One region of the Micromonospora sp. DT48 genome, then DNA from elsewhere that is predicted to be linked to it. Evidence: riboswitches for the same ligand, from Rfam matches in the RefSeq annotation. Region 1 holds a riboswitch; each other region holds the start of a gene.
The links. A riboswitch is a leader RNA that binds a small molecule or an ion and turns the genes downstream of it on or off. The one in region 1 is predicted to bind cyclic di-AMP.

Region 1 (7,522 bases):
CTTCGGGTCCGCGCTGACGGCCGCCCGGAAGGCGGCACGTCCGCGTACCGAACTGGTCTGTGCCAGCCGGTGGTCCCTGGTGACGGCGCTACGCGGGGAGCTGCGCGCCGCCGAGGAGGCGGCGCGGGCGGCGCTGGCCCTGCCGCCCTGCCAGGGCTGGGCCGCATTGCTCGACTGCGGGTACGCGCACCTGGCGCTGGCGGTCGTGGCGCTGCACCGGGACCAACCGGCGGAGGCCGACGCGCACCTGGGGTTGGCCGCGCCGGCCGGCGGTGAACCGGTGGCGGATGCGGTCGCCGGGTGGTGTCGCGCGTACCTGCGCCACGACGAAGGGGATCTCAGCGTCGGCCACCGGCTGCTGGTGGAGGCCCGCACCGGGTGGGGTGCGCGCGGTGGTGAGCTGGGCTCGTGGCTGCGCGCCGCCGAACTGGACCTGCACAGTGCCCGGGGCGACGTGCAGACCGCCCGGGAACTGGCCGGTGAGCGGTCCACCGAGCCGGTGTCGGGTGCCGCTGCCCCGGTGGCCGTCGCGGCGGCCCGCACCGAACTGCGGGCCGGTGACCCGCGTGGTGCCGACCGGCTGTTGCCGGACTGGACCGCCGCGTCGACGGCGGACTGGCCGCTGCCGGTACGCCTGGACGCCGCGCTGCTGGCCACGGTGCTGGCCGTCCGGGCCGGTGACGACCGGCGGGCAAGCCGGATCTTGGAGCAGGCGCTCGACCTGGCCGCACCCGAGGGGTACCGTCGCCCGTTCCTGCGGGCCGAACCGGGCCTTCGGGAACTGCTCGCCGCCCACCTCGACTCCGGCACCGCACACTGGTCGCTGGTGAGTGACCTGGTCCGCGCGGCAGACGCCTCGGTCGGGCAGGCGGGTGGCCCGGGTGCGGCGGACTCGGCCGTCGCGCCGCTGGACGAGCCGCTCACCGAACGGGAGTTGACGATCCTGCGTTACCTCCAGAGCATCCTGTCCAACGTGGAGATCGCCGCCGAGCTGTCGGTCTCGGTGAACACGGTCAAGACCCACGTGCGGAACATCTACCGCAAACTCGACGCCACCCGTCGCCGCGACGCCGTCCGTCGTGCCCGTCAACTGCACCTCATCTGACCACCTGTGTGGCCCACCGTCGGACGGGGCGAGATGTCCGTCAGCCGGTGGCGGCGTCGACGGCGGCGCGGAGGGCGTCCGGGGTGAAGTCGCCGTCGTGGCGGACGTCGTTGACGAAGAGAGTGGGGGTGGCGTCGACCCCGCTGCGGATGGCACCGACGAAGTCGTGCCGGATGCGGTCGCCGTGGGTGTGCCGCTCGATCTCCGCCTCCACCTCGTCGACCGGCAGGCCGAGCTGCTCCACTCCGAGGGTCAGGTGCACCGGATCCAACTGGTCCTGGTGCTCGAAGAGCCAGTCGTGCATCTCCCAGAAGCGGCCCCGCCGACCGGCGGCCTCGGCGGCCTCGGCGGCCCGCTCGGCGTACGGGTGCAGGTTGGTGATCGGGAAGTGGCGGTAGACGTGACGGACCTGGCCGCCGCGCTGTCGCAGCACCTCCGTCAGGTTGGCGTGGGCGAGGCCGCAGTGGGGGCACTGGAAGTCGCCGTACTCGACGATCGTCACCGGTGCGTCCAGCGGACCACGGACGTGGTCGTGCTCCGTGACGGGTGTGCGAAGTCGCGCAGTGACCTGTAGGGGCGTGGTCAGCTGATCGGTCATACCGCCCAGCCTCGGACCGGGTCGGGTGAGCGCGGCTCACCCGACCCGGGTGGTTCCGCGCCGACTCAGCGCAGCACCGGGGCGACCGCGATGTGGTTCTGCACCTCACGGATCCCCGGTGCGGACCAGACGACCCGCTCCACCTCGGCGCGTTCGGGCACCGAGTGCACCAACCCGCCGAGCAGCACCGTGTCGCCGTGCACGCGTATCGTCACCTGCTCGGCGTCGGTGGCGCGGTTGCGGGCCAGCGCGTCGACGATGCGCCGGGCCAGGAGGGCGGCGTCCGGGCGTACCGGCGGTCGGACGGTGAGTCCGTTGCTGACCCCGCGTACGCCGTTCAACTGGCTCACCGCCTGCTCGGCGGCGCGGCGCTGGTACTCCCACTCGACCTCGCCGTGCAGGGTGACCCACCCCTGGGAGACCGTCACGTCGAGCGCCTCGACCGGCACGAACGCCTGCCACTGGAGCGCGTGCTGGACCGCGGCGGCGATCTCCGGGTCGGTGTGTTCGGCACCCGTGACCAGGCGTACCGCGATGTCGTTGGCCACCGCCCGGACCTGCGTGACCCGGTGCGCGGCGCGCTCAGCCGCCCACTTCTTGGCGTAGCTGTCCACCCGCCCGGTCAGCGTCACCACGCCCTCGGTGACGATGACCCCGATCTCGTGCGGTCCGACCCGGGGTTCCCAGTCGAGTTCGTCGAGCACCGCGGACCGGATGTCCTCGTCGGTGCGGTTGATCGTCGAAATGCTGGCCATCGGTCGCTCCCTTCTCGCCAGGGTGGCGCGACCGGTGCGTCCGCACGCCCGCACCGGCACGGTATGGCCCGCACCGGCACGGCGTCGTTGCGTCGGGCATCGTCTGCGTGCCGGCTTGGGCCGTCCGCGTCGGGCTTCGCCCGGCCGGCGTGGCGCGGGCGCGCGTCGGCGACCAGGTCCGCCGTGACCGAGCCTGGTTACCGTCCGGGTGAATCGGCCTCATCCGGATCGGACGAGGACTCGCCGGGGAGCGTCAGTTGGCGGGGCTGGTCGGGTCGGCGGGGGAGTCGGGCCGGTCCACGTCGACGAACTCGATGTCCTCCAGGGCACGGTCACGGCCTCCGGCGGCGCGTGCGGCGGTACCGGCCGCCCAGCCGACCGCGGCACCGACCAGGGCGGCGCCGATCAGCAGCGTCCAGGGCAGCGCCGGTCGGCGTCCGGCGAGTGCGTCGAAGGCGCGGCTGGCGCGGTGGCGCGCCTCCTCGGCGGCCGACTCGACCAGGTCACCGGCGTCGCCCGCGAAACCGGCGGAGTTGTGCCGGGCGGTGCGGGCGGTGTCGCGGATGCTGTCACCGGCGTTGTTCACCGCCGAGACGAGGTGGTGCCACGCCTGGTCGGCGATCCGCTCCGGCTTGCTGCGGCGCTCCAGCAGATGAGTCCCGAACATGTTGTTCCCTCCATCGACGATGCCGGCCCCGGTGCACGCGTCAGCCGTCGGGCGTCGTCCGGCCCGGCGGCGGTTCGCATTCGAGGCTGTGCCCGCCCCGCCGTGGCCGCAAACCACCGACTCACGCCGCGATCGGCACTTCTCGGGCGGTCCGGCCCCGGTCGTGCGGACATGAGTCGTCCGCCACGTCATGGGGGTCACACGTGATGGTACGCACGCAACGGCGACCATCACTCTTCGCGCGCAGGTCAGGTTGGGTCCGTGGGGCCACGCCGGAAACTCCGGGATGCGGCGGGGGTGGCCACTCCCCGCTACCCTGGTTCGACGGCGTCGGCGGTGTCGAACGCCGAGGAAAGGTCAATAAAGTTCGGATATGGGCGATTTGACGTGCCCTCATCCGTGAATTGCTCATCCCGAGGGGTGGCGACCGAGGCCGTCGAAGGAATACTGTCGGTCGCGGCCCGCGTACTGATGAGGCGCCCGTCGTCGGGCGAGTGGAGGTGCTCGCGTGAGCCTGTCGATCCTGCAGACGGTTCGGCCCGGTGGTGTCATCGAGATCGCCCCTCGGGGCGAGATCGACGTCGACACCGCGTACGAGGTTAAAGAGGCCATCGCCGAGGTGCTGGCCAAGGGACGTCCAGCCCGGATCGAGCTCAACATGCGGCTGGTCACCTTCATCGACTCCGTGGGCATCAGCGCCATGGTCGCCGGCTTCCAGACCGCCGAGGTCAGCGGGGTGAAGCTGGTCGTCACCGAGCCGAGCCGGTTCGTGCACCGGCAGCTCTGGGTGACCGGCCTGCTCGGCCTCTTCGGCGCGCCCGAGCCCTACTACGCCGGAGCCGCCACGGCCCCCGAGGTGCTACCCGGGGCCTGACGACCCGTCGGCCCGGTCAGGCCGCGTCGAGGCGGTCAGCGAAACGTCGAACGCCTCGGTGACCGCCAGGCGGTCACCGAGGCGTAGCCGTCGGCGAGGAACTCAGTACACCGACAGGTGGACGTGGTTGGTGTGGTCGCTGGACGGGTCACCCCGACCGCCGCTGTACGACTTCCAGCCGCTGCTGGGCAGCCAGATCTGCTTGTACCAGATCACGTAGAGCACGGCGAGCCGGTCGGCGTTGTTCACGAAGTACGCCGCCAGGTTGTTGCCGTAGGTCCGGTCGCCGCCGGTCGCGACCCCGCCGAAGCCGTTCTTCTGGGCCGCGAAGTCACAGGCCCGGCCCTTCGGGTGCTCGCCGGAGCCGCCGGAGCGGTAGCAGGAGACGTACCGGGTGAAGCCGGCCGCCTTGGCCTGCTTCAGCGCGTGCAGGGTGCGCGGGGTGATGCAGCCGTTGGCCGGGGTGGGGTCGTTGACGCTGCACGACTCGGCCGGCCACGACCCGTCGGAGTTGCGTGGAGCGGGCTTGGCGGTGGGGCTCGACCCGCCGCTGCGTGAGGGTGAGCGGGCGGCCCGTTCGGCGGCCTCGGCCCGCTCGGCGGCCTTGTCGCGTTCGATGGCCACGGTCAGCGCCCGCTCGGCCTGCTCCTTGCGCTTGGCCATCACGGCCACCTGCTTGCGTTGCTCCTGGATCTCCGCGTCCAGGGCCCGCTTGGTGGCGCTGACCTCGTCCCGGGCGTTCTGGAGTTCACGCAGCGCGCGGTCGGAGTTGGCGGCCACCGCGTCCAGCGCCGCCGCCCGATCCATGAAGCCGGCCGGCGACCCGCTGTTGAGCAGTGCCGACGCGGCTCCCAGTCGCCCGGTGCGGTACGCCTGCGCGGCGATCTCGGCGACCTTGGTGCCCCGCTCGGCGACCTGGACCTCGGTCGTCTTGAGCTGCTCGGCGAGTTGCTTCTGGCGCTTGACCGACCGGTCGAGCGCGGTCTTGGCGTCGAGGTAGCCCTTGCTGGCGGCCTCCAACTGGGCCCGCAGCGCCGGGGTGCCACCCTCGTCGTCCACGTCACCCGGTGCCGCCGCCCGCACTGGCTGCGGGGCCGCGGTGGCTGGGGCGAAGGGGGCCAGCGCCACGCCGAGGGTGACGGCGAGCGCGGCGGCGATCAGGGCCGCCGTACGGGCGGCCGGTCTTACCGTTGCCACTGCTGGCATGTGCACATGTCCTTCCGTCAGCCGCCGACCGGGTTAGCTGACGGGTTCGGGACGGAAGATCCCTACCGCTGACGCGGATACACCCCAGGAACATGGTTCCCCGGTTCGCCCTGGTGGGCGATTAGGCGGCGGCCGCCGCCGGCGCCGGTGGGCGCCGCCTGGCGGAGGCCGGGTCCGAGCCTACCGGTGCCTCTGTGACCGGTGCAGCTGCTGTTACTCCTGGTGTTCAGTTGTTGACTAGTAGAACAGACAAAAACGGACAATAATCCCTTTTCGGGAATGCGCTCGTCACCAGCGGGCGGCACCGCAGTCTCCAGGATCCGAGCGCGGCTCGATCTGGAGGGTCGCGTGCTCGATCTGGAAGTCCTCGTGCAGTGCCGCGCGAGCCGCCGCGAGCACGGCCCCGACGTCGGTGCCCGGCGTGATGGTCAAATGTGCCGAGGCGACCTCCATGCCGGAGGTCAGCGTCCAGACGTGCAGGTCGTGCACCCCGGCCACCCCGGGCACCGCGGCCAGCCGGTCGTGTACCGCGGTGACCTGAAGGTGCTCCGGTGCGGCCTGGACCAGGATGCGCACCGCCGCCCGTCCCAGCCGCCACGTCCGGGGCAGGATGAACCCGGCGATCGCGACCGCCACCAGCGGATCGGCCCACCACCAGTCGGTCGCGGCGATCAGCAGGGCGGACGCGATCACGCCCAGGGAGCCGAGCAGATCGCCCAGCACCTCCAGGTAGGCCCCGCGCAGGTTGATGCTCTCCCGTGCCCCCGGGCGCAGGAGGGCGAAGGCGGCGACGTTGGCGAGCAGGCCGAGGGTCGCCACCACCAGTACCGGGCCGGTGAGCACCTCGGGGGGATCGCCGAACCGGCGGGCCGCCTCGATCACCACGTACACCGCGACGCCGGAGAGCAGCACGGCGTTGGCCAGGGCCGCGAGCACCTCCAGCCGGTACAGCCCGAAGGTGCGTTGCGGATCGGTGTTGGCCCGGCGTGTGGCGGCGACGGCCGCGAGGGCCATTCCGATGCCCAGCACGTCGGTGAACATGTGCCCGGCGTCGGAGAGCAGGGCCAGCGAACCGGTTCGCAGTGCGGTGCCGGCCTCGATCACCATCAGCGTGCTGAGTAGGGCAAACGCTGCCCACAGTCGGCCAGAGTGGCGGTGTGCGGCGTTCGACACCGCAGCGTGGTGGTGGTCATGGCCGGTGCCCACCCAGACACCTTGCGCCGTCCGTCGGGCGGCGGGCAGATCTATGCCAACATCGCTATGTGTGCAATCGTCGGGTGGGTTCGACGCGTGGTCTCACCCGGTCGGGTCGACGGTGGTCAGCCGCTGGGTGGCCCGGGACAGCGCGACGTAGAGCGTCCGGACACCGGAGCCCGGCTCCGCCCGGATCTCACTCGGCGCGACCAGCACCACCCCGTCGTACTCCATGCCCTTGGCCTCCAGGCTGGTCACCACCTGCAACCGCTCCCCGCCGAGCGCGCCCAGCCAGGCCGCGACCTGATCCCGCCGGGGCACCGGGGTGATCACGCCGACGGTGCCCTCGACCTCGCCGAGCAGGGCACTGGCCGCCGTGACGACGGTGGTCGCCAACTCCGGCGCGGGCACCTCGAGCTGGACCGGGTCGATGCCGGTGGAACGGACCGCGGTGGGCAACGCGAGATCCGGGTACGCCCGGCGGATCTCGCGCGCCGCCACCGCGAAGATCTCCGCCGAGTTGCGGTAGTTCGTGGTGAGCGTGAACCGGTGCCGCCGACGGCGACCGAGCGCCTGGTCACGGGCGCGGGTCAACTCCTGCGGATCCCCCGTCCACGCGGTCTGCGCCGGGTCACCCACCACCGTCCAGGACGCCAGTCGCCCGCGCCGACCCACCATCCGCCACTGCATCGGCGAGACGTCCTGGGACTCGTCGACCACCACGTGGGCGTAGTCGCGGTAGTCCTCGGGACGTTCCCGGGCGGCCTGCCGGGCGGCCCGCTGCCGGTCGGCGAAGGTGCTCAGCTCACGGACCCCGCCGGCCAGTTGGAACGGATCCCGCTTCCGTCGGGCGGGGCGCATCGGCTTGCCCAGCAGCGCGTCCAACTCGTCCAGCAGCGCGACGTCGGCGACGGTCAGACCCTCCGTCGCCGACGTCTGGTACGCCTCGGCGAGCAGCCGGATCTCGGCACCGGACAGCACGCCACCGCCGTAGCGACGCAGCCGCTGTGGATCGGCCAACCAGGCGAGCACATGGCGCGGATGCAGCCGTGGCCACCACGCCTTCAGGAAGTCACGGAAGTCCGTCCGCTCGATCAGCTCGTCCTCGAAGGCACGCTGCTCG
Region 2 (7,522 bases), on a different contig from region 1:
GAAGCTGAACGGGTGGGTCATCCCCGGGGTGCCGGCGGTGCCGAGGAACAACGCCCACACCGACCATCCCAGGGCGGCCAGCGTGCCCAGCGACACCAACGTGTCCATGGTCGCGGCACCGTGCCGCAGGTTGACCAGCGCGGCCCGGTGGAAGGGCAGCCCGCCGTAGACCACCACGGGGGCGGCCAACGTCAGCGAGAGCCACTGCCAGTAGGTGAACTGCCAGGCCGGCACCATGGCCAGCACGATCACCGGCACGCTCAGCGCCACCGACACCCACAGCCGGGTACGCAGGGCGGTCAGCGGGTCGGTCGGCTCGGCGGCGGCCGTCGGCGCGGCCGAGGTGGGCGGCGGCAGGGTGGCCCCGTAACCGGTCTTCTCGACCGTGGCGACGAGGTCGTCGGCGGTGACCGGGTCGGCGTAGGAGACGCTCGCCTTCTCGGTGGCGTAGTTGACGCTGGCCTGCACGCCGTCCATCCGGTTGAGCTTCTTCTCGATCCTGGAGGCGCAGGACGCGCAGGTCATCCCGCTGATGGCCAGCTCGATCCGGTGCGGCGCGGAGGTCAGGGGTCGGCTCGTGCTCATGGCTGGTCCCGTCAGTCGTGCCCGTGCCCGGGGCTGCCGTGCCCGTCCTCGGGCTCGGTGTCGTGCTCGGGCGCGGTGGTGGCGTGCTCGTCGGCCTCGGTGGTGGAGTCGCCCACGTGCACCGTGAACTCGGCGGTCCGCACCACGCCCCGGTGGCGGAAGTCGAGGTAGATCCGGTACGCCCCGGCCGAGGGGAACTCGGTGCCGAAGCTCACCTGCGGGCCGGGGGTGGTCCGCCCGTCTCCGGGGGTGCCCTCGGGGTGCACGTGCAGGTAGGCCAGGTCACCGCGGCGTAGCGCCACCAGGTGACCGTACGCGCCGAGGTACGGCTCCAGGTCGGTGACCGGTGCCCCGTCCCGGCTGACCGTCAACGTCAACGTCGCCTGACGTGCCGGTTGCGGAGTACCGGCCAGGGTGACGGTGTAGCCGTCGACGGTGACGCTGCTCGCCGGGGCGGGCAGCGGCCGTTCGACCAGCGCGCCGGGGACGGTCACGTCGACGCCGAGCGTCAACGGGACGCCGCCGGTCGGGGTGAAGTCGGCGAAGACGCGCCACGCACCGGGCGAGTCCAGCGGTGAGGCGATCCGCCAGGTGCCGTCGTCGGTCAGCTCGGGGTGGACGTGCCGGAAACCGGAGAGGTCGCGGCGGGCGACGATGAGGTGCATCCGCTTGTCGTGGGTGACGTCGTACCCGGTCACCGGACGGCCGTCGGGGCCGGTGATCCGGAACGCGAACTCGCCGGTCGGCGCACTGACCGGCACCAGGGTGAAGCCACGGTCGGAGACGAGCAGGCCGCCGGGCAGGTGCCCGGCCGCCTCCTCGCCGTGCCCGGTCGCTCCGTCGTCGCGGACGTCACCGCCATGGTCGGCGCTCTCGCTGTCGTGACCGGCTTCGGCCACGTTCACCGGGCCGGTCAGCTGCCCCACCCCGTACGTCGCGCCGAACACCGCTGTCAGGCCGAGTGCGAAGCCGATCAGCTTCGTCGCCGTGTTCATGGTTGACCCCTCGGTTCCGCCCGCCGGCCGTCAGGCTCCGGCCAACTCGTATCCGGCCTCGTCCACGGCGGCCCGCACCGCGTCGTCGGACAGCGGCTGGTCGCTGGTGACGGTGACCCGACCGGCGGCCAGGTCCACCTGGACGTCCTGCACTCCCTCGATCGCGCCGATCTCGGTGCTGACCGCGCTGACGCAGTGCCCGCAGGTCATGCCCTGCACCTGGTACGTCGTGCTGACCATGGAACTCTCCTCCACCTTCTCGGGCAGGCGAACGCCCACCCTGATACCCGTAGGGGGTATACAGCGGATCGACCGTACCATACCCCCCAGGGGTAGGTTATCCTTGCCGCCATGAGCACACCTGCGCCGATCCGTGGCTACACCGCCAGCAAGGACCAGCTCCTCGCCCGGCTGCGTCGGGTGGAGGGCCAGGTGCGCGGCATCGAGAAGATGGTCGACGAGGACCGCTACTGCATCGACGTGCTGACCCAGATCTCCGCCATCCAGGCCGCCCTGGACAAGGTCGCCCTCGGCCTGCTCGACGGGCACGCCCGGCACTGCATGCACGAGGGCGCCGCCGAGGGGCGTGCCGACGAGATGGCGACCGAGATGATGGCCGCCGTGGGCCGCCTGATGAAGCGCGGCTGACCCCGACCCGACTCACCGACGCACCCCTCGCGACCTGCGTCGGAATACCGGGCTGGTTACCATTCGCACACGATGGCCAGCCGAAATCCGCGCCTCGCGGCCCGAGGTCGCTGTCGGGCGTACGCCCGCACGGCTGCCACGACTCCACCGGCACCTCACGGTACGCAGCCACCCAGCCACGTTCAGGCCATCCCGGCTGCCCTACGGAATCTGTCGTCGGGCGGCACTGAACCGTCTCGCCCATCGACACGTACTCAGCCCTGAATCGTTGGGAGACAATGAATGGGCGCCGACCACACCCGTTCCGCGCCGCCCACCCCGCCCGGGGTGCGGCGGATACTCGTCGTGACGGTGGTCCCCCTCTTCCTGGCCACCCTGGTCGCCGCCCTCGTGCTCTGGCCCCGGGACGCACCCCGCCCCGAGGCCGCCGACGACACCCCCCGCTACCACGGCACGGTCACCCGGGTGGTCACCGAGCCCTGCCCGCCCAACCCGGCGGTGCCCGAGGGCACGCCGACCACCGCGGCAGGGCCCTGCGGCACGGTCACCGTACGGGTGCAGACCGGCCCGGACGCCGGCCAGGAGGTGCAGACGCCCATCCCGACCGGACCCGGAGCGCCCCGGATCGACGTCGACGACGACATCATCCTGGTCTCGCTGAGCGATCCGGAGGATCCCTCGGTCAGCAACTACAACATCGCCGAGCACCAACGCGGAAAGCCGCTGGTGTGGCTGGCCGTCCTCTTCGCCGCCGCCATCGTCGCCTTCGGGCGGCTGCGCGGGCTGGCGGCGCTGGGTGGTCTCGCCGCCAGCTTCGCCATCCTGTTGACCTTCGTGCTGCCCGGGATCAGCGCCGGTAGTCCGCCGCTCGTGGTCGCCATCGTCGGCGCCTCGTTGATCATGTTCGTGGTGCTGTACCTGACCCACGGCATATCCGCCCAGACCTCGGTGGCCGTGCTCGGCACGCTCGCCAGTCTGGTGCTCACCGGGCTGCTCGGGCTGGCCGCGACCGGGGCCACCCACCTGACCGGGTTCGGTAGCGAGGACGCCACCACCCTGTCCATGTTCCGCGCCGACGTCGACCTGCACGGCCTGCTGCTGGCCGGCATCATCATCGGCTCGCTGGGGGTGCTCGACGACGTCACGGTCACCCAGGCCGCCGCGGTCACCGAGCTGCGCCACGCCAACCCGAACTACACCCGCCGGGAGCTGTACCGCTCGGCCACCCGGGTCGGGCGCGCGCACATCGCCTCGGTGGTCAACACCATCGTGCTGGCGTACGCGGGCGCCTCGCTGCCGCTCCTGCTGCTGTTGACCGCCGACTCCCGCGCGCTGGGTCAGATCGTGACCAGCGAGTTCCTCACCACGGAGATCGTCCGCAGCGTGGTGGCCACCCTCGGCCTGATCGCCGCGGTGCCGCTGACCACCGCGCTGGCCGTGCTGGTCAGCACCGCCGGGCGCGGTGCGGCCGACACCGACTCCGACAAGCCCACCCCCGTGGTTCCCCGACCCGCGCCGGACCGGGCCGAAGCGCTACACGCCCTCAGCACCCCACCCACGCGAAACACGTCCCCCGCCACCCCCTCGGGGTGGCCCGACCCGGACAGGAGCACGGACACCAAATGGTGACACTCCTCAACGTGACCGTCCCGACCCGTAGGGCTCGAAACCGTGTCGCTGGTCACTCAACGCGATTACGAAATGACGCATCTCGTCGGGTTAGGGACGTAGAAGCACAGTCGGACGGTCGGGTAACCTCACTGCCGGTCACCGCCGAAGGCGCGCACCGGCGCCTGCGGTACCACCGCCCAATCGCCGTCAGGCGAGCCGGGGACCCAGGTACGTGGGGTGAATCCGCGAGAGCGGTAGGGGCCACTTCCGTCCCGAACCCGTCAGCTAACCCGGTCGGCGGTCGATGGAAGGGAAAACAGTGACGGCACCCCTACGCCGCTGGTTGACACCCGTGGTGGCCGTGCTCGCCGCGTTCGCCGTGTTCGCCGGTCCGATGCCGGCGACGGCCGCGCCGAACGACCCCAAACCGGCGGAGCACGACGACGATCCGCCGATGCTCAACGACCTGATCGAGGCGACCACCCGGGACTACTCCAAGGCCAAGGCGAAGCTGGAGAAATCCAAGAAGCGCCAGCTCAAGTTGGCGGTCGAGGTCCGCTCGGCGCAGGCCGACCTGGACGCGCTCGCCCCGCAGGTCGCCAAGATCGCCACTCAGTCGTACCGCACCGGCCGGGTCGGCGCGATCGCCATGCTGTTGCAGAGCACCGCACCGGACTCGTTCATCCACCGGGCCTCGGCGCTGGACGAGTTGAACCTCTTCAACGACAAGAAGCTGGGCGAGGTCAACGCGATCAAGCTCCGTGCCGAGCAGGCCAAGCTCGCGCTCGACGCCGAGGTGCGCGAGCAGAAGAAGCTGACCAACGACATGGCGCGCAAGAAGAGCGAGGCGGAGAAGTCGCTCCGGCTGGTCGGCGGTGTCGGCCTGACCGGCGGGCTGGTGGACGCCACCTCCCCGGTGGCCCGGGTCGCCCCGAACCGGGCCGCGGACGGCAGCTGGAAGCCCGAGTCGTGCAGCCAGAAGGACCCCACCACGTCGGGTTGCATCACGCCTCGGACGCTGCACATGTACAAGGAGGTCAAGCGGGCCGGATTCAACAGGTTCGTCGGCTGCTACCGCCCGGGGGACAAGTTCGAGCACCCCAAGGGCCGAGCCTGTGACTGGTCCCTGCAGAACAGCGGCTTCCGGCCGTGGCACAACAACGACACCCGGATCTACGGCAACAACCTGGCGGCCTTCCTGGTCCGCAACGCCGACCGGCTGGGCGTCTACTACGTGATCTGGAACCGGCAGATCTGGTTCGCGGCGACGGAGCGTTGGAGTTCCTACAGCGGCCCGTCCAACCACACCGACCACGTACACGTGTCACTGCTCTGACCGCTCGATCTCGACGCGACGAGGGCCGTTCCGCTGGCGGAACGGCCCTCGTCGTCAGGCATCAGGGTCAACGGGTCCGCCGGCGGTGTCACGCGGCGGCCCCGGCGGTCGCGGTCAGGGAACGGCTGCCACCGCCGCCTCGGCCAGCTCGGCCGGTTCCGCGGCCACCGTCCGCACCTCACCGGCGGCCAGCCGGTACGACATCCCGACCACCGCGCACCGCCCGGCGCCCACCTCCGCCGCGAGGGTCTCCGAGGAGGCCAGCATCGTCTCGACGGTCCGCGCGATGTGGATGTCCACGATCCCGTCCAGGTCGCGCACCCCGACCTCCCGTGCCCGGTGCAGGCTCGGCACCACCGCGTCGACCACGGCACCCAGGTGACCCGGGGGCGCGGTGGCGGTGGTCAGCGCGTCACAGGCCGCCCGGACGGCACCGCACGAGTCGTGCCCGAGCACCACCACCAGCGGCGTACGCAGCACCAGCACGGCGTACTCCACGCTGCCCAGCACCTCCGGCCCGACGGTGTGCCCGGCGGTGCGGACCACGAATAGGTCACCCAGTCCGCGATCGAAGATGATCTCGGCGGCGAGGCGGGAGTCGGAGCAGCCGACGATCACCGCGAAGGGGTGCTGTTCGTCCGCGACGGCGGCCCGCCGCCCGGCGTTCTGGTTCGGGTGCCACAGCGTGTCGGTGACGAACCGTCGGTTGCCGGCGAGCAGTTCGGCGAGGGCCTGCTGCGGGGCGCCGGGAAGATCTGCGGTGAGGAACTCGCGTTCCGGTCCGGGCTGTGGGCCGAGTGTTCCGGGTCGACTCATTCGGCTGCACCTCTTCACTGGGAGGAATGCCTGGTCATCCCGGGCCGACGCTGGTCACGGGCTGCTCTCACCGTCACACGCGGGGAGAACGTGCGTCAAGCTATACGTGATATGGATTTCATGCATTCGGGTAACCCTTGCGCACCGACCGGGTGCCACCACCAGCACGACAGAAAACGCGAATGGCAGGTCATACGATGGCGAGCATGGTGAGCACTGACGGCCGAGAAACAGCGCGAAACTGGACCTTCCTCACAAACCACGCGCATGTCCTGCTCGCCATCGCCCGCAACCCCACCGCCCGGCTGCGGGACGTCGCCACCGAGGTCGGCGTTACCGAGCGCGCCGCCCAGGCGATCGTCGCCGACCTTGAGGCCGGCGGCTATCTGCGCCGCACCCGGGTCGGCCGGCGCAACGAGTACACCCTCAACCCGGCCGGGCGGTTCCGTCACCCGGCCGAGGCCGACCGCCAGGTCGGCGACCTGCTGGCCCTCTTCACCGAGGTGGAGATGACCGGCACCGCCGACCGCTGAGCCGCCGTCCACACCGGACGAGTGGCGCGCCTCACCCGACCCCGCCCGATCGCGGCGCTGCGACGACGCCGAGGGCGGGATAGGTTGGGATGATGCCGTCGCCAGCGATCGCCCGTCCACTGTGGCCGGCGACGCTGCGCGCACTACGCGAGCTGACCCGGTTGGCGCTGGCCTCTCTCGTGCTCGCCGTCGGTCTCGGTGCCGCCGTCGCGGCCGATCCGGCGGCCCCTCCCGCCACCGTCCCGCCGCCGAACGCAGCGGTCGCGGTCGTCCCACCAGCCGGCCCGGTGGCGACGGTCCGGGCCGCCGCCCAGTCCGGCCCGGCGATCGACGCCGGTCACCAGCGACGGGAGCCGGCCCGCAACGCGCCGACCCGGCCCGCAGGCGACGCGGCCACGACGGCCGGTGCGGCCCAGGTCGAGCACATCTCCGCCGTACGCGCGGGCGAGCCGACCCGCCGTGGCCCACCCACCGGCTGACCCACGGCAGCCCCGACCGGCCGAACGAGCCGGTGACGTCGCCACCGGTCGCTCGCTGGTCAGCGGCCGACCGACCACGCCACGTCGCCGCCTCGGGCCGGTGAGCCCCGGACCATCCCGGCGATCCTGATCAGCCGGCCGGACGCACCTGCCGGACCACCGACCAGCCGTCACCGGCGTCCACCACAGTCGACGATCCATTCCGACCGCGAGGTGTTGATGATGCGTACCGCCCTCTCCACCGTTCTGCTCGACGCGCCCCGCGCCGCCGCCATCTGGCTCGGCCTGCTCGGCGTGGTGACCCTCGCCATCGCCGGCCTGCTGTTGCGCCCCCAGCTCTTCCGCTTCGACGCCGGTGCCCGCATCCGCGAGGCCGCGCTGCCGAGCCGGTCCGAACGCACCGAGCTACGACGCGACCAGGAACGCTGGGCCGAGGAGGTCGCTGTCGCCGCCAGCCGGGCCGAGGCCACGGCCCGGCACCGCCGCGAGGAGTGGCTGACCGCTCAGGACGAGGCCGAA
Region 3 (7,522 bases), on a different contig from region 1:
GCGCGGTCTACACCCAGGGGCAGCCCTCGCTGCTGGGGGTGAACGCCGCCCTGCTCAACGACCTGCCGGGGGAACGCAACGTCACCCTCGGCTGCCTGGCCATGGGCATGTCACCGGACGAGGTCCGGCGCAAGCTGCCGGAGATCATCGAGTTCTCCGGCATCAACCAGCGGGGTGACTTCGCGTCGCTGCCGATGCGTACCTACTCCTCCGGCATGTCCGCCCGGTTGCGCTTCTCCATCGCCGCGGCGAAGCAGCACGACGTGCTGCTGATCGACGAGGCTCTCGCCACCGGGGACAAGGCGTTCCGCAAGCGCAGCGAACGGCGGGTACGGGAGTTGCGGGAGAGCGCGGGCACCGTGTTCCTGGTCAGCCACCAGCTCTCCTCCGTACGCGACACCTGCGAGCGGACCATCTGGTTGGAGTCCGGCGAAATCCGGATGGACGGCCCGACTCCCGAGGTATTGGCGGCTTACGAGGCATTTACGAACGGCAAGTAGAGTTGGGCGAACGTGCGGCGTCGTGGGCCGCGTTGTCCCGTTGGGGCGGCGCGGCCCGCGCGTTATGGTTCACTGCGTCGCCGTGTCGGCGGAACCTTCCGTTCACGTATCCAGCACAGTCATGCACCCCCGAGAGCGAGGACCCGCAATGACGCAGGACCAGACCACCGAGCCGGGCACCACGCCGCAGGAGCGAGCGCCGTGGCGACCCTCACGGACGGTGGCGGTGGTGCTGGCCGGTGGCACCGGCACCCGGTTGGGCCTGGGCATCCCCAAGCAGCTACTCAAGATCGCCGGCAAGCCGATCATCGAGCACACGCTGGCCGTCTTCGAGGCCGCGCCCGAGATCGACGAGATCATCGTGCTGATGGCGACCGGGCATGTCACCGAGGCGCAGAAGATCGTGGACAAGGCCGGCTTCCGCAAGGTCACCAAGGTGATCGAAGGCGGCGACACCCGCAACGCCACCACCCGCATCGCCCTGGACGCGGTCGGTGAGGGCGACTGCAACATCCTCTTCCACGACGCGGTACGCCCGCTGCTCAGCGGGCGCATCGTCCGCGAGTGCGTGAACGCCCTGTGGACCTACTCCGCCGTCGACGTGGCCATCCCGTCCGCCGACACGATCATCAAGGTCGACGAGAACGACTGCATCACCGACATCCCCGTACGGTCAACGCTGCGCCGGGGGCAGACCCCACAGGCGTTCCGCTCCGGCACCATCCGCGAGGCGTACCGCCGGGCCGAGGGTGACCCCGACTTCGCCGCCACCGACGACTGCGGTGTGGTGCTGCGCTACCTCCCCGAGACCCCGATCAAGGTGATCGACGGTTCCGACGAGAACATCAAGGTCACCCACCCGGTCGACGTGCACCTGGCCGACAAGCTGTTCCAGCTCGCCGCCGCGAAGGTGCCCCGGCTGACCGACCACCGCGCCTACAGCGAGGAGGTCTCCGGCCGTACGATCGTCGTCTTCGGCGGCAGCTACGGCATCGGCCACGACCTGACGGAACTGGCCCGCAGCTACGGTGCCCAGGTCTTCCCGTTCAGCCGCTCCACCACCGGCACCCACGTGGAACGTCCGGAGGACGTCGAGGCCGCGTTGCGGACCGCCTTCGAGGCCACCGGCCGCATCGACCACGTCGTGGTCACCGCCGGGATCCTGGAGAAGGGCGCGCTGGCCGAGATGGACCAGGAGACCATCGACCGAGTGCTCCAGGTCAACTTCGTCGGCCCGGTGACCGTCGCCCGGCAGGCGCTGCCCTACCTCCAGCAGACCAAGGGCCAGCTGCTGCTGTACACCTCCAGCTCGTACACCCGCGGACGCGCCGACTACGCGCTCTACTCGGCCACCAAGGCCGCCCTGGTCAACCTCACCCAGGCGCTGGCGGACGAGTGGGCGGAGTTCGGCGTACGCGTCAACGTCATCAACCCGGAACGGACCGCCACGCCGATGCGGACGAAGGCGTTCGGCGCGGAGCCCGAGCACACGCTGCTCGCCGCCGAGACCGTCGCCCAGTCGTCGCTGGACGTCCTGATCTCGGATCTCACCGGTCAGGTGATCGACGTCCGACGGCCGCCGGGGGAGGCGCCGGTCGCCGTCGCCGTACCCACCCAGACCGACAGGTCTGCCAGCGCCGCTCCCGTCGGCTGACCTGTCCAACCCACACGACCGCGAAAGCGACACCGAGATGCGTGGTGAGCTGGTCCAGAAGTTGATCGCACGGGGCCTGGCCACCGGAGGTGCGGTCCTGGCGTTCCTGGTGGTCGCCCTCACCGGCGCGACCTCCTGGGGGCTCTGCCTGGCCTTGGCGGCCCTCGCCGCCACCGTCTGGGAGCGCCGGGTGCGACCCGGCGCCGACAGCATCGCGGAGACCACGCTGATCGCGGCCGGGGTACTGGTCGGCTACGCCCGGCAGCTCGACACCGGCTTCAACCCGACCCTGACCGTGACCGCTGCGGTACTGCTCGGCCTGGTCCTGGTCGCCGGTCCGCTACGCCAGGCCGGAGACCTGGAGATCCGCACCGCCAACCTGCCGGTACGCGCCTGGGTGCCGCAGATCACGACGGTTCTCGGGGACGCCGTGGCCGCCCTGCTCGCCCTGCTGGCCCTGGCCGCCCTGGCGGGCCTGCCGGCGGCCCTGGCCCTGGCGGCGACGCTGCTGGTCGGCGTGGCCGCCGGGGCGGCGGCGCTGGAGCTGGCCCGGCGACGGTTCCGGCCCTCCCCGACCGGATCGGCGGTGAGCCGGGCGCTGCGTCGGCACCGACCCGAGTTCGTCCTGCACTTCTCCGCCCCACCCGGCTCCGAGTACCAGGTCACCATGTGGCTGCCGTACCTGGAGCGGATCGGCCGGCCGTTCGTGGTGATGGTGCGGGAGCCGGGATTCCTGGCTCCCATCGCCGCGGCCACCTCCGCCCCGGTGGTGTACTGCGCCACCACGCGGAGCATGGACGAGGTGCTGGTGCCGAGCCTGCGGGTGGCGTTCTACGTCAACCACGGCGCGAAGAACAGCCACTGCATCAGGTTCACGCAGCTCACCCACGTGCAGTTGCATCACGGCGACAGTGACAAGGCGCCCAGCGCCAACCCGGTCTCGGCGATCTTCGACCGGATCTTCGTCGCCGGTGAGGCGGCCATCGAGCGGTACGCCCGAGCCGGCATCCACATCCCCGCCGAGAAGTTCGTGGTGGTCGGCCGTCCCCAGGTCGAGGCGATCGAGGTGCACACCCGGCCGAAGTCGGGGCTGGCGAACCCGACGGTGCTCTACACCCCCACCTGGACCGGGCACAACGCCGACGCCGACTACTGCTCGCTGCCCGTGGCGGAGACGCTGCTGCGGCGCCTGCTGGACCGGGGAGCCACGGTCATCCTGCGCGCCCACCCCTACACGGCGCAGAACCCGGCCTCGGCCCGGCAACTGGCCCGGCTGCACGACCTGCTCGCCGCCGACCGGACCCGCACCGGCCGGGAGCACCTCTACGGCGCGGCGGCGAGCCGGCTCACCCTCACCGACTCGGTCAACCGCGCGGACGCGCTGGTCTCCGACGTCTCCGGGGTGGTCTCCGACTGGCTCTACTCCGGCAAGCCGTACGCGGTGACGAACATGGACGCCGACGGGGACCGGTTCGAGCAACGCTTCCCGCTGGCCGCCGCCGGCTACGTGCTACGCCGGGACATGACCAACCTGGACGACGTGCTGACCCGGCTGCTCGACACCGATCCGCTCGCCGAGGCCCGCTGGGCCACCCGCCGCCGTTACCTGGGTGACTTCCCCGCCGAGTCGTACGCCGAGGTGTTCCTGGCCGCCGCCCGACGCGAACTGGATCCGGCCTGGAACGCGCCGACACCACGCGCCGCAGCCGAGGCACCCCTGTCCCGGACCACCTGAGGTCGTCGGGTCGCACCGTCAGCGTGCGGTGGTCGGATCATGGGCGGACCGCGCGGGTACTCAACGGGGCACCTCGGCGTCCACCCGGGTGACACCGGCAACCGGATACACCCCGACGACTGCTGCGGCTGGTAGCGCCGCATAGACGTGCGGGAACGGACCGCCGTTCGGGGCGTCCTCCCACCGCAGCACATCCGCGAGCAGGGACGCGTCGAGCGCGGCGACGACGAGATGTGGCTGGTCGCCGAAGACCCGCGCCGCCGTGGCGGCCAGTTGGGTTCGCGACGAGCAGTGGATGAAACCACTGTCCCGGTCGAACGGTGAGCCGTCGAACCGGCCGGCGGCCTGGAACTCGGCCCACTCATCGGGCAGCAGGATCTTGTAGATCAGCATCTCGCCATGCTGCCAGAGGGCCCTCAGTCGAGGCGTACGGCGAGTTGGAGGGTGTTCAGGTAGTGCTTGCGTACGGTCCCGCCCGGACGGGCGGCGATCATCTCCCGGATCCCGTCGAACAGCGTCCGCCGCTGCCAGGGCGCGGCGGCGATGTGATTGGAGTACGTGGAGAGCAGGCTCAGGTACTCCTCGGCCGGGTAGTCACGACGCGTACCTCACCACAACCGGCAAGCACGCGGCGCGCCACGTTGGCCAGTTCCCGCCCCGGTCACCAGTCCGGCCGTCTCGGCCAGATCGGCGAACAACCGCTCCGGATAGCCGGGCCGGGCCCGCTCGTACAACTCCGCGGCCGTGTCGAAGGTCGTCGCCACCCCCGCGTACGGTTCCCGCTCCCCCATGGTCACCCCTCGCACGCGTGCCGACCGTCGATGTCACAGGTGATCGTCCCACCCAACGCCCACGCCCACGCCCACGCCCACGCCCACGCCCACGCCCACGCCCACGCCCACGCCCACGCCCACGCCCCAACGAGATCATGGACAGTTGCCGTTCGTGACGAACGGCAACTGTCCATGATCTGGGGCTTGCGGGCGCGGCGGGCGGACCGGACGCGGGACCGGCAGCGCGGCGGGCGGACCGGACGCGGGACCGGCAGCGCGGCGGGCGGACCGGACGCGGGACCGGCGGACCGGCGGCCCGGCGCTCCGGGTGGCCCGGCGGCCCGGCTACCCGGCGAACTCGGCGGCCGTGCGCCTGCCGCACCGACCGGAAAGCCCCCGACCTGTCGGCCGAGGGCTTTCCGGGGCTAGGGCCAGGCGCGGTCAGGCCGAGTAACCACGGGTGGCGGCCCAGTTGGCGAGGTCGATGGTGCTGAGCCAGTACGACGGGTACGAGGCGTCGGCCGAGTCGGCGATCTTCACCAGGCGACCGGAGTCCTTGTAGCCGACCACGGCGACGTAGTGGCCGCCGGGGAAGGAGTGCCAGCGGCCGTCGGTGTCGGTGGCGGTACCGGCGACGTTCACCACGACGCCCCGACCGTCGGTGACGGCGGCGACGACATCCGCCTGGAGCTGGTCCATCTGGGCCGGGGTGGCCGCACCGCCACGGATCATCGTGGTCTTGTACGGCTTGCCCTTGACGATGGCGTTGAGGACGCGGGTGGTGTCCTCGGCCGAGTTGGTGCCCGCGAACGTGGTGCCGAGCTGGCTGGCCAGGGCGTCCTGGGTGCGGGCGATACCGGCCGCGCTGAGCGCGTTGCGTACGGCGGCGGGGCCGCAGTAGTAGCCGTTGATCTGGGCCTGGTGGTCGTACGCGAGGATTTTGGTCGCCGGTGGCTTCGGCGCCGTCTTCTTGACGGTCAGGTCCGGATCCGGGGTGGCCGAGCGGGGTTTCGGCGACGGCGACGGGGAGGGCGCCGCGCTGGCCGGTGCGGCACTGCTGGGTGCCGCGCTGCTCGCTGCGGCGGGAGACGGCGCGGCCTCGGCCCGCTGCTCCCGGCTCGGCGCCACCGTGGCGTCATCGTGCGGGTCGGCGGCGGTCGCGGCCTGCGTGGGGGCGGGGGTGGTCCCGGTACCGGCCAGGGCAGCGCCGGTGCCGGTGGCCAGGACGAGTGCGACGGCAGAGCCGGCGACGATCTGGTACGGACGTTCGGTGACCAGCCGGCGGAGCCGACGGGAAAGGGTGTGCTTCACGGATTCCTCCACGGGCTGAGGGGAGAACGGCACACCGGCTCTGGCGGCCGGGTCGGCGTGGGCACGCCGACGGCCGCCCGGGGTGAGCGGGACAGGCCGTTCAGGGGTACGCCCGGAAACCGGGCGGCGGCGACCGGAGGTCAGCTCGCAGTGATCGGGCTGGCGAGCGCGGGCACCGCGGTGCCGTGGAGGCGGGAGAACAGGGGGATCACATTAAACCGCACGAGGGTTGGAACTCCTTCCATCACCGCCTACCGGGTTAGCTGACGGATTCGGGCGGGAAGACGCCCTACCGCGGGCCGAGGCTCGCGGATTCACCCCAGTGGTGCAGTGGGTCCCCGGTTCGTGAGTTCACGATTGAGCGGGTCGGTACGGCGTCGCCACCTGCGATCGGTTACCGCACCGGACGCGCTGACACTACTGGTCGCACGACTCGCAGCCAACCGGGCCTGACCTGCTTAAACATGATCCAGTGGAGCAATTTCCGGGTATCGGGGAACTGGCGTCGCTCAATAGGACCGACAGCATTTCCGGTACCTTCCGGCGGGAACCGGACGGGTCGTCAACAATGCCGACAGGTTTTGTTGCAGCAATCGACTCGACTACGAAGAGTGACCGATTTTTCGGCATCTGTGAGTCAGCTCACGAAATTTCAGCTCAGCCGCGCCGGCCGCCAGCGCACCATCGGCCCGGGGCGCCGGACGACGACCCGCTCGGGGACGGTCAGCCGGTTCGGCCGGAGGCGCTCGGCTGCCGCGTACGCCTCGGCGGACAACGTCCGGGCCGCCTCGGTGGCCAGTTCCGCCGCCCGCCACAGGTCACGCTCCCGTTGGGCGGCCGACCGGTAGGCGGCCAGGCGGTTGTCGCGTACCACCCGGGCCAGGATCACCTCCTGCTCGGCGGGGTGACGTCGGGGATCCCAACCGGCGCGGGCGGCCAGCACGTCGCTGAGTTGCCGGGCGGTCAGGTCGCCGCGCCAGTGGGCCGCCATCGCGGCACGGCGTAGCCAGCGCTCGCGGGCCGCGTACTCGGCGGGGGTTCGGGGGGTACGCGGGGTCGGCAGTCCGGTGACAGCGGCCAGTCGACGGGCCGCGGCCTCCGCCTCGTCGTACGCGGCCCAGGCCCGGTCCAGTTCCGTCTGGGCGATCCGCCACGCGGCACGTCGCCGGTCGGCGTTCTGCGCCGCGCCGGCTGCCGCCACGGCCACCTCCCCGGCATACCGGCGCAGGTCGGCCTCCTCGATAGCGGCGCGGGTCGCGTCCTGGTCGTCGGGTTGCTCCACCGGCCCGGTCGGCTCGGGGCGCGCGACCAGCACGGTGAGTACGCCCAGTGCGATCACCAGCAGGACCGACCAGATGGCGGCGGCGCGTGGCACCTCAATCAGGAACTGGTACAGAACGGTCTTCTCCATGTCAGCACCTCGGGGAGATCGGTACGACGCCGGTGGCCGTACCGGCAGCGGATCGTGATGGTGAGCCTCGACGCCGACGTGGGCGGCACGGGCTGGTGGGCTCGGCGCGGGCGCGGGCACCCTGCTGTCGGCGAGGGT
Region 4 (7,522 bases), on a different contig from region 1:
GCGGCGACCAGGTCTCGGACACCCCTGCCGAGGCTTCGCCGGCCAGCGGGTGCCCGACCGGTCGGGACACCTGCTCAAGCCCAGGCCTGGACCCGATCACCAACTTCATGGACTACTCGTACGACTCCTGCATGTACCAGTTCACGCCGGGTCAGGCCACCCGCATGATCAACGCCTGGAACGCCTACCGCGCATAGCAGCGCTCGCAGCACCGCGTACTCAGGTGCCGGCTCCGTGGGACGGGCCGGCACCTGCGTGTGCGGGTCAGGCGGCGCAGCGGTGATGCCGCCCGGGGCGGGTCGGCACCGGGCGGGTCGCCTGATGGGCGCCGCCGGCCGGGTCGAGCCAGACCTGAACGGCCGGGCGGGACGCCAGGCCGCTCGTCCCACCCACCGACTGCTCACGACGGGCCAGCATCGCCACGTCGACCGTGAACTCGAAGAGACGCCAGTCGGCGTGCGGGGCGGCCCGCGAGGCGAGCGCCAGCCGGGCGACGGTGGCGTCGTCGGTAACGGGTCGGGCCCGACCAGCGACGTACGCCTCGTCGTCGCTCTCCTCCGGCGGGAACGAGTGCAGTGCGTAACGGCCGTCGCGTTCCAGGTCGCGTCGCTTCGGTGAGTCGATCACGAAGCAGTAGAGACCGTCGTCGGTGATCACCGGGGAGACCGGGTGCACCCGGGGCCCGCCGTCGGCGCGGACCGTGGCCAGATAGCCGAAGCCAGGGCCGTACTGCTGCATGAGAAGGCGGATCCCGTCGGCGAGTCGAGGCTCGTCAGCGGCGAATTCGGACCAGGAAGCCATGGGGACATCCTATCGAACACACGTTCGAAGCGGGTAGTCGAACACGCCGATCGCATACGGACAGCTATGGTGTGGCGATGCTGCTCTCCGACCGCGACCTGGTCTCCGAGATCAAGGCGGGCACCCTGGCCCTCGAACCGTTCGAGCCCACTCTGGTGCAGCCCTCCAGCATCGACGTACGCCTGGACAAGCTGTTCCGGGTCTTCAACAACCACCTCTACACCCACATCGACCCGGCGACCCGGCAGGACGACCTCACCTCTCCCGTCGAGGTGCCCGACGGCCAGGCCTTCGTGCTGCACCCGGGTGAGTTCGTGCTCGCCTCCACGCTGGAGGTCATCTCCCTGGGCGACCAGCTCGCCGGCCGCCTCGAAGGCAAGTCCAGCCTGGGCCGACTCGGCCTGCTCACCCACTCCACCGCCGGCTTCATCGACCCAGGCTTCTCCGGTCACGTCACCCTTGAGCTGTCCAATGTGGCCAACCTGCCGATCACCCTGTGGCCGGGCATGAAGATCGGCCAGCTCTGCATCTTCCGGCTCTCCTCACCGGCCGAGCACCCGTACGGATCGGCCGTCTACGGCTCCCGCTACCAGGGTCAGCGCGGGCCGACGCCGAGCCGCGCCTGGCAGAGCTGGCGCACCTGGCCCACCCGCTGACGCTCGCGCGGGCAGGCCAGGTCCACATTCGGGCGGTACGAGCCCAGCCGGGTCACCGAAGTCGGTGGGCGAGCGGCTAACCGGGTCTACCGAAGCTGTGCACCGGGCTGCTGTCCAGCCGCTTCATCTTGACCGGCTGACCCGCCCGGGAGGCGTGCACCACCCAGCCACCGCCGACGTACATGCCCACGTGGTGCAGGTCGCGGTAGTAGAAGACGAGATCGCCGGGGCGCAGCTCGGCGCGGCTGACCGACGCGGTGACCCGACGCTGCCGCGCGGCGTTGTGCGGCAGCGAGACCCCGGCCCGTGACCACGCGGCCAACGTCAGCCCGGAACAGTCGTACGCGTGCGGGCCCTCGGCACCCCACGAGTACGGCTTGCCGATCTGTGCGCAGGCGAAGGTGACCGCCTCGCCGGCCGCCCCGCCGGGATACCTGGCCGGGCAGGGGGCGGGTCGCAATGGCCCACCGCCTCCCTTGCCGTACGCCCGCAGCCGGAGCCGCTGCAACCGGTCGATCTCGGCGTCGATCTGGTGCCGCTTACGCGCCAGCTCGGCCTCGGTGCGGGTGAGCTGGTCGATGGTGCTGTCCAACCTGGCCTTGGCGGCGGCGAGTTCGTCGCGCAGGTCACTCGCGTGCCGGATGTCCTCCTGCTGGAAGCGGGCGTAGCGGTCGAGCAGGCCGATGTGCTCGACGACCTCACCTGGTGACCGGGCCCCGAGCAGCATGTTGACCGCCCGTACCTGGTCTCCCTTGTACGCCCCGGCGGCGAGCTTGCCGACCCGGTCCAGGGCCTCGTCCACCTGGCGTTGCAGGGGCATGATCCGGGCGTCCAGGGCCTCCGCCTCCCGCCGCCTGCCGGCCAGGTCCTGCCGGGTGGCGTTGTGCTGTTCGATGACGGCTTCGAGCCGGTTCCAGTCCTTGTCGATCCGGCTCTCGATGTCGGCGACCCTCGGGTCGGCCCACGCCACCGCGACCCCGCCGCTCAGCAGCACGGCGGTCGTGGTCAGGGCGGCCAATGTGTAGCGGTACCAGCGGAAACGCGGCGCAGCCGTCGCTCGGCCGGGAATGCCCGGCTGCGGTGACGGTCGCCGAGGGGCATGGTGTGCCACCGGGCTCCGTGCTCCTTCCTCCGTACCGCCTACCGGGTTAGCTGACGGGTTCGGGCGGGAAGGGACGCCCTACCGTGACCCTCACGGATTCACCCCGGGCACCTGGGTCCCCGGCTCGCTCACGAGCGACTCGGCGGTGTCAGACCGTTACCACCCGGGCTGGGCGGATCTGCCAGCGGCCGACGATTGCCCAGCGTAGGGACGATCGCCATCGATACGCAACACAACCGCACCGTCACTGTGGGTGCTGACATCCGACAATGACGAGGGCCCCCGTCGACTTGACCGGGGGCCCTCGGGAGTTCCTGTGCGACCGCTCAACCAGCGCGGCGGTGGCGCCTCAGCCGGGTCGACGGAATCCGGCGATCGGCATGGTGGTGATGGGCGAGACGTTGACCGGCTTGCCAGCCCGTGGCGCGTGCACCATCTGGTTGTTGCCCAGGTAGAGCCCGACGTGGCTGACATCGCTGCGGAAGAAGACCAGGTCGCCGGGGCGTGCCTCGGACCGGGAAACGGCCTTGCCCTCGTTCCACTGGGCACCGGTGAAGTGGGTGAGGTAGATACCGGCGGCCTTGTACGCGTACTGGGTGAGCCCGGAGCAGTCGAACGAGTTCGGCCCGGTGGCACCCCACACGTACGGCTTGCCCACCTGTGCACAGGCGGTCTGGATGGCCGTCCGCGCGGCGGCGCTGACCACGTCCTTGACGGTCGGGCAGTTGGTCGTCTTGACCACGGTCACCGGCAGCGACTTCTCCAGCCGCTTGATCTCGGCGTCGATCTGCTTCTTCTTCGCCGCCAGCTGCTTTTCCTTCGCCTCCTGGTCGGCGATCAGCGCGTCGAGCTTGGCCTTCTGGGCGTCGTACTTCTTGCGGATCTTCATGACGCCCTCAAGTTCGCGGCGCTCCTGCGCGGCGAGCCGGTTGAGGAGGGCCATCTGCTCACCGAGTTCGTCGGGCTTCGCGTTGAGCAGCACGACGCCGATCTCCTGCGACGGCCCGGTGATGTAGTAGCGGGAGGCGAGGTCGGCCACCCGGTTCATCGCCAGCTCGGTTTCGAGGGCCAGCGGCTGGATCTTCTTCTCCAGGCTCTTCGACTTCTGCCGATTGACCCGCAGCTGGGAGCGCACCTTGTTGTACTGCTCGATGGTGGGTTCGAGCTTCTGCCACTGCTTGTCGATCTGTGCCTCGATCTCCTCGACCGAGGGAGCGGCGTACGCGGGGGCGGCGAGTAGGCCGGCACCGACCGCGGCGGCGGCGACGAGGACCACCAGCCCACGCGCGGCCCGGCGCAGCGCGCCCGGACGGGTTCGTCCCGGCGCGTGACGATGGAGGGGCATGGTTGCCACCGGCAGCGTCTCCTTTGCAACCGACCACCCGGGCGTCCCGCGAGCGGTAGAGACGGGAACAGGCGACCCACGGCGGTCGGTGCCCAACATTAGGGAAGGCCCGGCGGGTAAATCAAGGCGACCATCGGCTCATTCACCTTTGTGCGACGGTACGCACACTAAGGGTGTCGACCAATTCGTGACAGTTATGCATGCCAATACAAAACCGGGCCGGACGGCACCGTTGAAGGTGCCGCCCGACCCGATGCGTACGCGCTGGTCAGCCAGCCACGGGCGCGCTCTCCGCAGCGCCTGCCGCCTGGTCGGGCTTGACCGACCGAAGCAGCACGGTAGCCACGTCGATGACCTCGACCTGCTCACCGGCGCCCTTGCCGTTCACCCCGTCGGTGAGCATGGTCGAGCAGAACGGGCAGCCGACGGCGACCGTCTTCGCACCGGTGGACATGGCCTCCTCGACCCGATCCACGTTGATCCGCTTCCCGATTCGCTCCTCCATCCACATGCGGGCACCACCGGCACCGCAGCAGAAGGACCGTTCGCTGTTACGTGGCATCTCGGTCAGCTCACCCTCGATAGCGCTGCCGAGCACCTCGCGTGGCGGGGTGAAGACCCGATTGTGTCGCCCGAGGTAACAGGGGTCGTGGTAGGTCACCCCACCGTCGACCGGCTGGACCGGAGTGAGCTTGCCGGTGGCGACCAGGTGGGCCAGCAACTGGGTGTGGTGCACCACCTCGAACTCACCACCCAGCTGTCCGTACTCGTTGCCCAGGGTGTTGAAGCAGTGCGGGCAGGTCGCGACGATCTTGCGCTTGGCCTTCTCCCGGCCCTCGAACGCCTCGTTCAAGGTCTCGACGTTCTGCTGGGCCAGCATCTGGAAGACGAACTCGTTGCCGATCCGCCGGGCCGGGTCGCCGGAGCAGGTCTCGCCCTCGCCGAGGATGGCGAAGGAGACACCGGCCTCGTTGAGCAGGGTCGCGACGGCCCGGGTGGTCTTCTTCGCCCGGTCCTCGAACGCTCCGGCGCAGCCCACCCAGAAGAGGTACTCGAAGTCGGAGACCTCACCGACCCGGGGAACCTCGAAGTCGAGACCCTTGGTCCAGTCCTCACGGGTGTTCTGCGGTGCGCCCCACGGGTTGCCCTTGTTCTCCAGGTTGCGCAGCATCACCCCGGCCTCGGAGGGGAAGCTGGACTCGATGAGCACCTGGTAGCGGCGCATGTCCACGATGTGGTCGACGTGCTCGATGTCCACCGGGCACTGCTCCACGCAGGCGCCGCAGGTGGTGCAGGACCAGAGCACGTCGGGGTCGATGACGCCGCCGGACTCCGCGTCACCGACCAGCGGCTTCTCCGCCTCGGCGAGGGCCAGCACGTCGACGTGGGCGAGCTGCGCGGCGGTGGCCTTCTCCTCGCCGGTGAGGTCCTTGCCGCCGCCGGCCAACAGATAGGGCGCCTTGGCGTACGCGTGGTCGCGCAGGCTGAGCACCAGCAGCTTCGGCGACAGCGGCTTTCCGGTGTTCCACGCCGGGCACTGCGACTGGCACCGGCCGCACTCGGTGCAGGTGCTGAAGTCCAGCAGGCCCTTCCAGGTGAACTGCTCGACCTGAGCCACCCCGAACTGGTCGGACTCGGGGTCGGCCTCCTCGAAGTCCAGCGGCTTGCCGGCGCTCATCATCGGCCGCAGCGCGCCGAGACCGGAGCCGGCCGCGCCCGGCTTGCGCTTGAAGAAGATGTTCGGGAAGGCGAGGAAGCGGTGCCAGGCGACACCCATCGTCACGTTCAGCGAGATCACGATGACCCAGGCCATCGAGATCGAGATCTTGATGAGCGCGGCCACGCTGACACCGGACTCCCAGCCCGGCAGCAGGGCACCGACCGCGTGACTGAGCGGGGTGGCCCAGGCGGGGTACTCGAAGTGGTCGGTGGCCACCTTGAAGCCACGGATCACAAAGCCCATGACCAGCACGGCGAGGACGACCGCCTCGACGAAGTAGCCCTGCCACATGGTGGAGCCGGTGAACCGCGACCGGCGGCCCGCCCGGTTCGGCCGGTTCGCCAATCGGATCGCGATCAGGACCGCGATACCGATGATGCCCAGAATGCCGATCCACTCGGTGACCAGCCCGTAGAGCGTCCAGGTGCCGATCAGCGGCAGCCCGCCGGTCGACGACACGACCTCGAAGTAGGCTTCGAGCACCAGCAGTGACAGCACGATGAAGCCGACCATCACGAACCAGTGCGCCGCGCCGACCACGCTCCAGCGGAGCATCCGCGTGTGCCCGGCGGTCTCCGCGAGCATGGTCTTGGTACGGCTGACCTTGTCACCGGAGCGGGTCGGATCGGGCTGACCCAACCGGATCACTGCCGTCATCTTCATGACCGCACGTACCGCAAGCCACACCGCAACGGCGGTGATGGCGGCCGCGAGGATCGTGGTGACGATCTGGACGCTGCCCATCGAGTTGGCCTCCCGGTCTGCTGCCTGTCGAGCGGCTCGGCGACCGGGGCGTCGGTGCGATCAGTCGAACCACCGCCGACGCACCTCAACCTGATCGGTCGATGACCTCGCTCCGCTCGGTCATGCAGTGCAGCCTACGCGCAAGGTTACCCAGCAGTAACGTGAGTCATCTCGCACTCGGGGGCCACGCTGCCCTCCGCATACCTTAGGAGGCCGGCGGCACCGCCGCTCGGGCGGGCCGCCGGGGTGCTGGGCAGCCGTGGCGTCGCGCCGTGGATCAGCGCCAGCGGGACAGCACGATCAGCGAGGCGACCATCGCGCCGAAGCCGACCGCCAAGTTCCAGTACCCGAGCTCCATGACCGGGTACTCCTGCTCGGAGAGGTAGTAGACCACCAGCCAGCCGATGCCGAAGACGATCAGCGACACCGCCAGGACCGGCAGCCACACCGGGCTGGGCTTGTTGGCGGCTGCGGTCGTCGCCGTCGGGCGGACGTCCGTAGGCGGGGTGTACACCTTCTTCTTGCGGACCTGAGACTTGGGCACGGCGCTCTCCAGAGGGGTTACGACCTCGTCCGGCCTGACAACCGGGCGCGAAGGCGACGGTCCATGGCCAATAATGTTCGACAGCTAGCGTAGTCCGGAAGACCCGTCCGATCCACGAATGAGGCGAGACCGGTACCGGGCAGCACCGGAAAACAGGGTAGGACGGCTGTCGATCCGGGGCGTACCGGGCGACCCGGAGCACAGTGACGAGGGGGACTGGCCCGTGGAGTACACGTCCGGCGCAGCGTCGTGGCAGAAGGCGCTGCGACGACTCGTCGCCGGGCTGTTGCCCCGGCGGCCCCGTCAGCGCCGTCCGGGCTGGTCGATCGGCGTGCCGCTGATCGCCCTCGCGGCAGGACTGCTCTTCACCACCACGGCCACCACGGCGGGCGGCACCGCGCTGCGCGAGGATCGTCGGCCCCAGCTGACCGAGTTGATCGAGGATCGCCGCGAACAGGTGGCGGCGAACGAGAAACGGGCCGCCACGCTCCGCCGGGAGCTTGAGAACCGGACGGCCGTCCTCGCCAACTCCGACGGCCCGATCAGGGAACAGCAGCAGCGAGCCGACTCCAGTCGGGCCGCTGCCGGCTTCACCGCCCTCACCGGTCCC

Region 2: another riboswitch for cyclic di-AMP. It lies ahead of ACLQ2S_RS06025 (coiled-coil domain-containing protein); the one in region 1 lies ahead of ACLQ2S_RS15775 (coiled-coil domain-containing protein).
Region 3: another riboswitch for cyclic di-AMP. It lies ahead of ACLQ2S_RS21315 (C39 family peptidase); the one in region 1 lies ahead of ACLQ2S_RS15775 (coiled-coil domain-containing protein).
Region 4: another riboswitch for cyclic di-AMP. It lies ahead of ACLQ2S_RS07835 (NlpC/P60 family protein); the one in region 1 lies ahead of ACLQ2S_RS15775 (coiled-coil domain-containing protein).

What each region holds. Positions count from the first base shown of each region.
Region 1 is NZ_JBNCLE010000011.1:232,379-239,900, forward strand. It holds gene ACLQ2S_RS15750 (LuxR C-terminal-related transcriptional regulator) at 1-1,105, shown strand, start outside; gene ACLQ2S_RS15755 (DsbA family protein) at 1,146-1,691, opposite strand; gene ACLQ2S_RS15760 (BON domain-containing protein) at 1,769-2,458, opposite strand; gene ACLQ2S_RS15765 (hypothetical protein) at 2,712-3,125, opposite strand; gene ACLQ2S_RS15770 (STAS domain-containing protein) at 3,634-3,999, shown strand; gene ACLQ2S_RS15775 (coiled-coil domain-containing protein) at 4,102-5,205, opposite strand; cyclic di-AMP (ydaO/yuaA leader) riboswitch at 5,212-5,343, opposite strand; gene ACLQ2S_RS15780 (cation diffusion facilitator family transporter) at 5,494-6,411, opposite strand; gene ACLQ2S_RS15785 (HelD family protein) at 6,502-7,522, opposite strand, start outside.
Region 2 is NZ_JBNCLE010000006.1:17,090-24,611, forward strand. It holds gene ACLQ2S_RS06000 (heavy metal translocating P-type ATPase) at 1-585, opposite strand, end outside; gene ACLQ2S_RS06005 (hypothetical protein) at 597-1,580, opposite strand; gene ACLQ2S_RS06010 (heavy-metal-associated domain-containing protein) at 1,611-1,820, opposite strand; gene ACLQ2S_RS06015 (metal-sensitive transcriptional regulator) at 1,932-2,228, shown strand; gene ACLQ2S_RS06020 (YibE/F family protein) at 2,511-3,857, shown strand; cyclic di-AMP (ydaO/yuaA leader) riboswitch at 4,024-4,154, shown strand; gene ACLQ2S_RS06025 (coiled-coil domain-containing protein) at 4,159-5,175, shown strand; gene ACLQ2S_RS06030 (carbonic anhydrase) at 5,290-5,991, opposite strand; gene ACLQ2S_RS06035 (helix-turn-helix transcriptional regulator) at 6,189-6,524, shown strand; gene ACLQ2S_RS06040 (hypothetical protein) at 6,617-7,003, shown strand; gene ACLQ2S_RS06045 (hypothetical protein) at 7,226-7,522, shown strand, end outside.
Region 3 is NZ_JBNCLE010000018.1:67,521-75,042, forward strand. It holds gene ACLQ2S_RS21290 (ABC transporter ATP-binding protein) at 1-500, shown strand, start outside; gene ACLQ2S_RS21295 (bifunctional cytidylyltransferase/SDR family oxidoreductase) at 649-2,154, shown strand; gene ACLQ2S_RS21300 (CDP-glycerol glycerophosphotransferase family protein) at 2,192-3,889, shown strand; gene ACLQ2S_RS21305 (DUF952 domain-containing protein) at 3,950-4,282, opposite strand; gene ACLQ2S_RS21310 (hypothetical protein) at 4,498-4,680, opposite strand; gene ACLQ2S_RS21315 (C39 family peptidase) at 5,104-5,985, opposite strand; cyclic di-AMP (ydaO/yuaA leader) riboswitch at 6,207-6,347, opposite strand; gene ACLQ2S_RS21320 (hypothetical protein) at 6,626-7,384, opposite strand.
Region 4 is NZ_JBNCLE010000006.1:390,423-397,944, forward strand. It holds gene ACLQ2S_RS07820 (zinc metalloprotease) at 1-197, shown strand, start outside; gene ACLQ2S_RS07825 (pyridoxamine 5'-phosphate oxidase family protein) at 265-801, opposite strand; gene dcd (dCTP deaminase) at 879-1,457, shown strand; gene ACLQ2S_RS07835 (NlpC/P60 family protein) at 1,534-2,475, opposite strand; cyclic di-AMP (ydaO/yuaA leader) riboswitch at 2,580-2,714, opposite strand; gene ACLQ2S_RS07840 (C40 family peptidase) at 2,909-3,919, opposite strand; gene ACLQ2S_RS07845 ((Fe-S)-binding protein) at 4,173-6,368, opposite strand; gene ACLQ2S_RS07850 (cell division protein CrgA) at 6,646-6,912, opposite strand; gene ACLQ2S_RS07855 (DUF881 domain-containing protein) at 7,136-7,522, shown strand, end outside.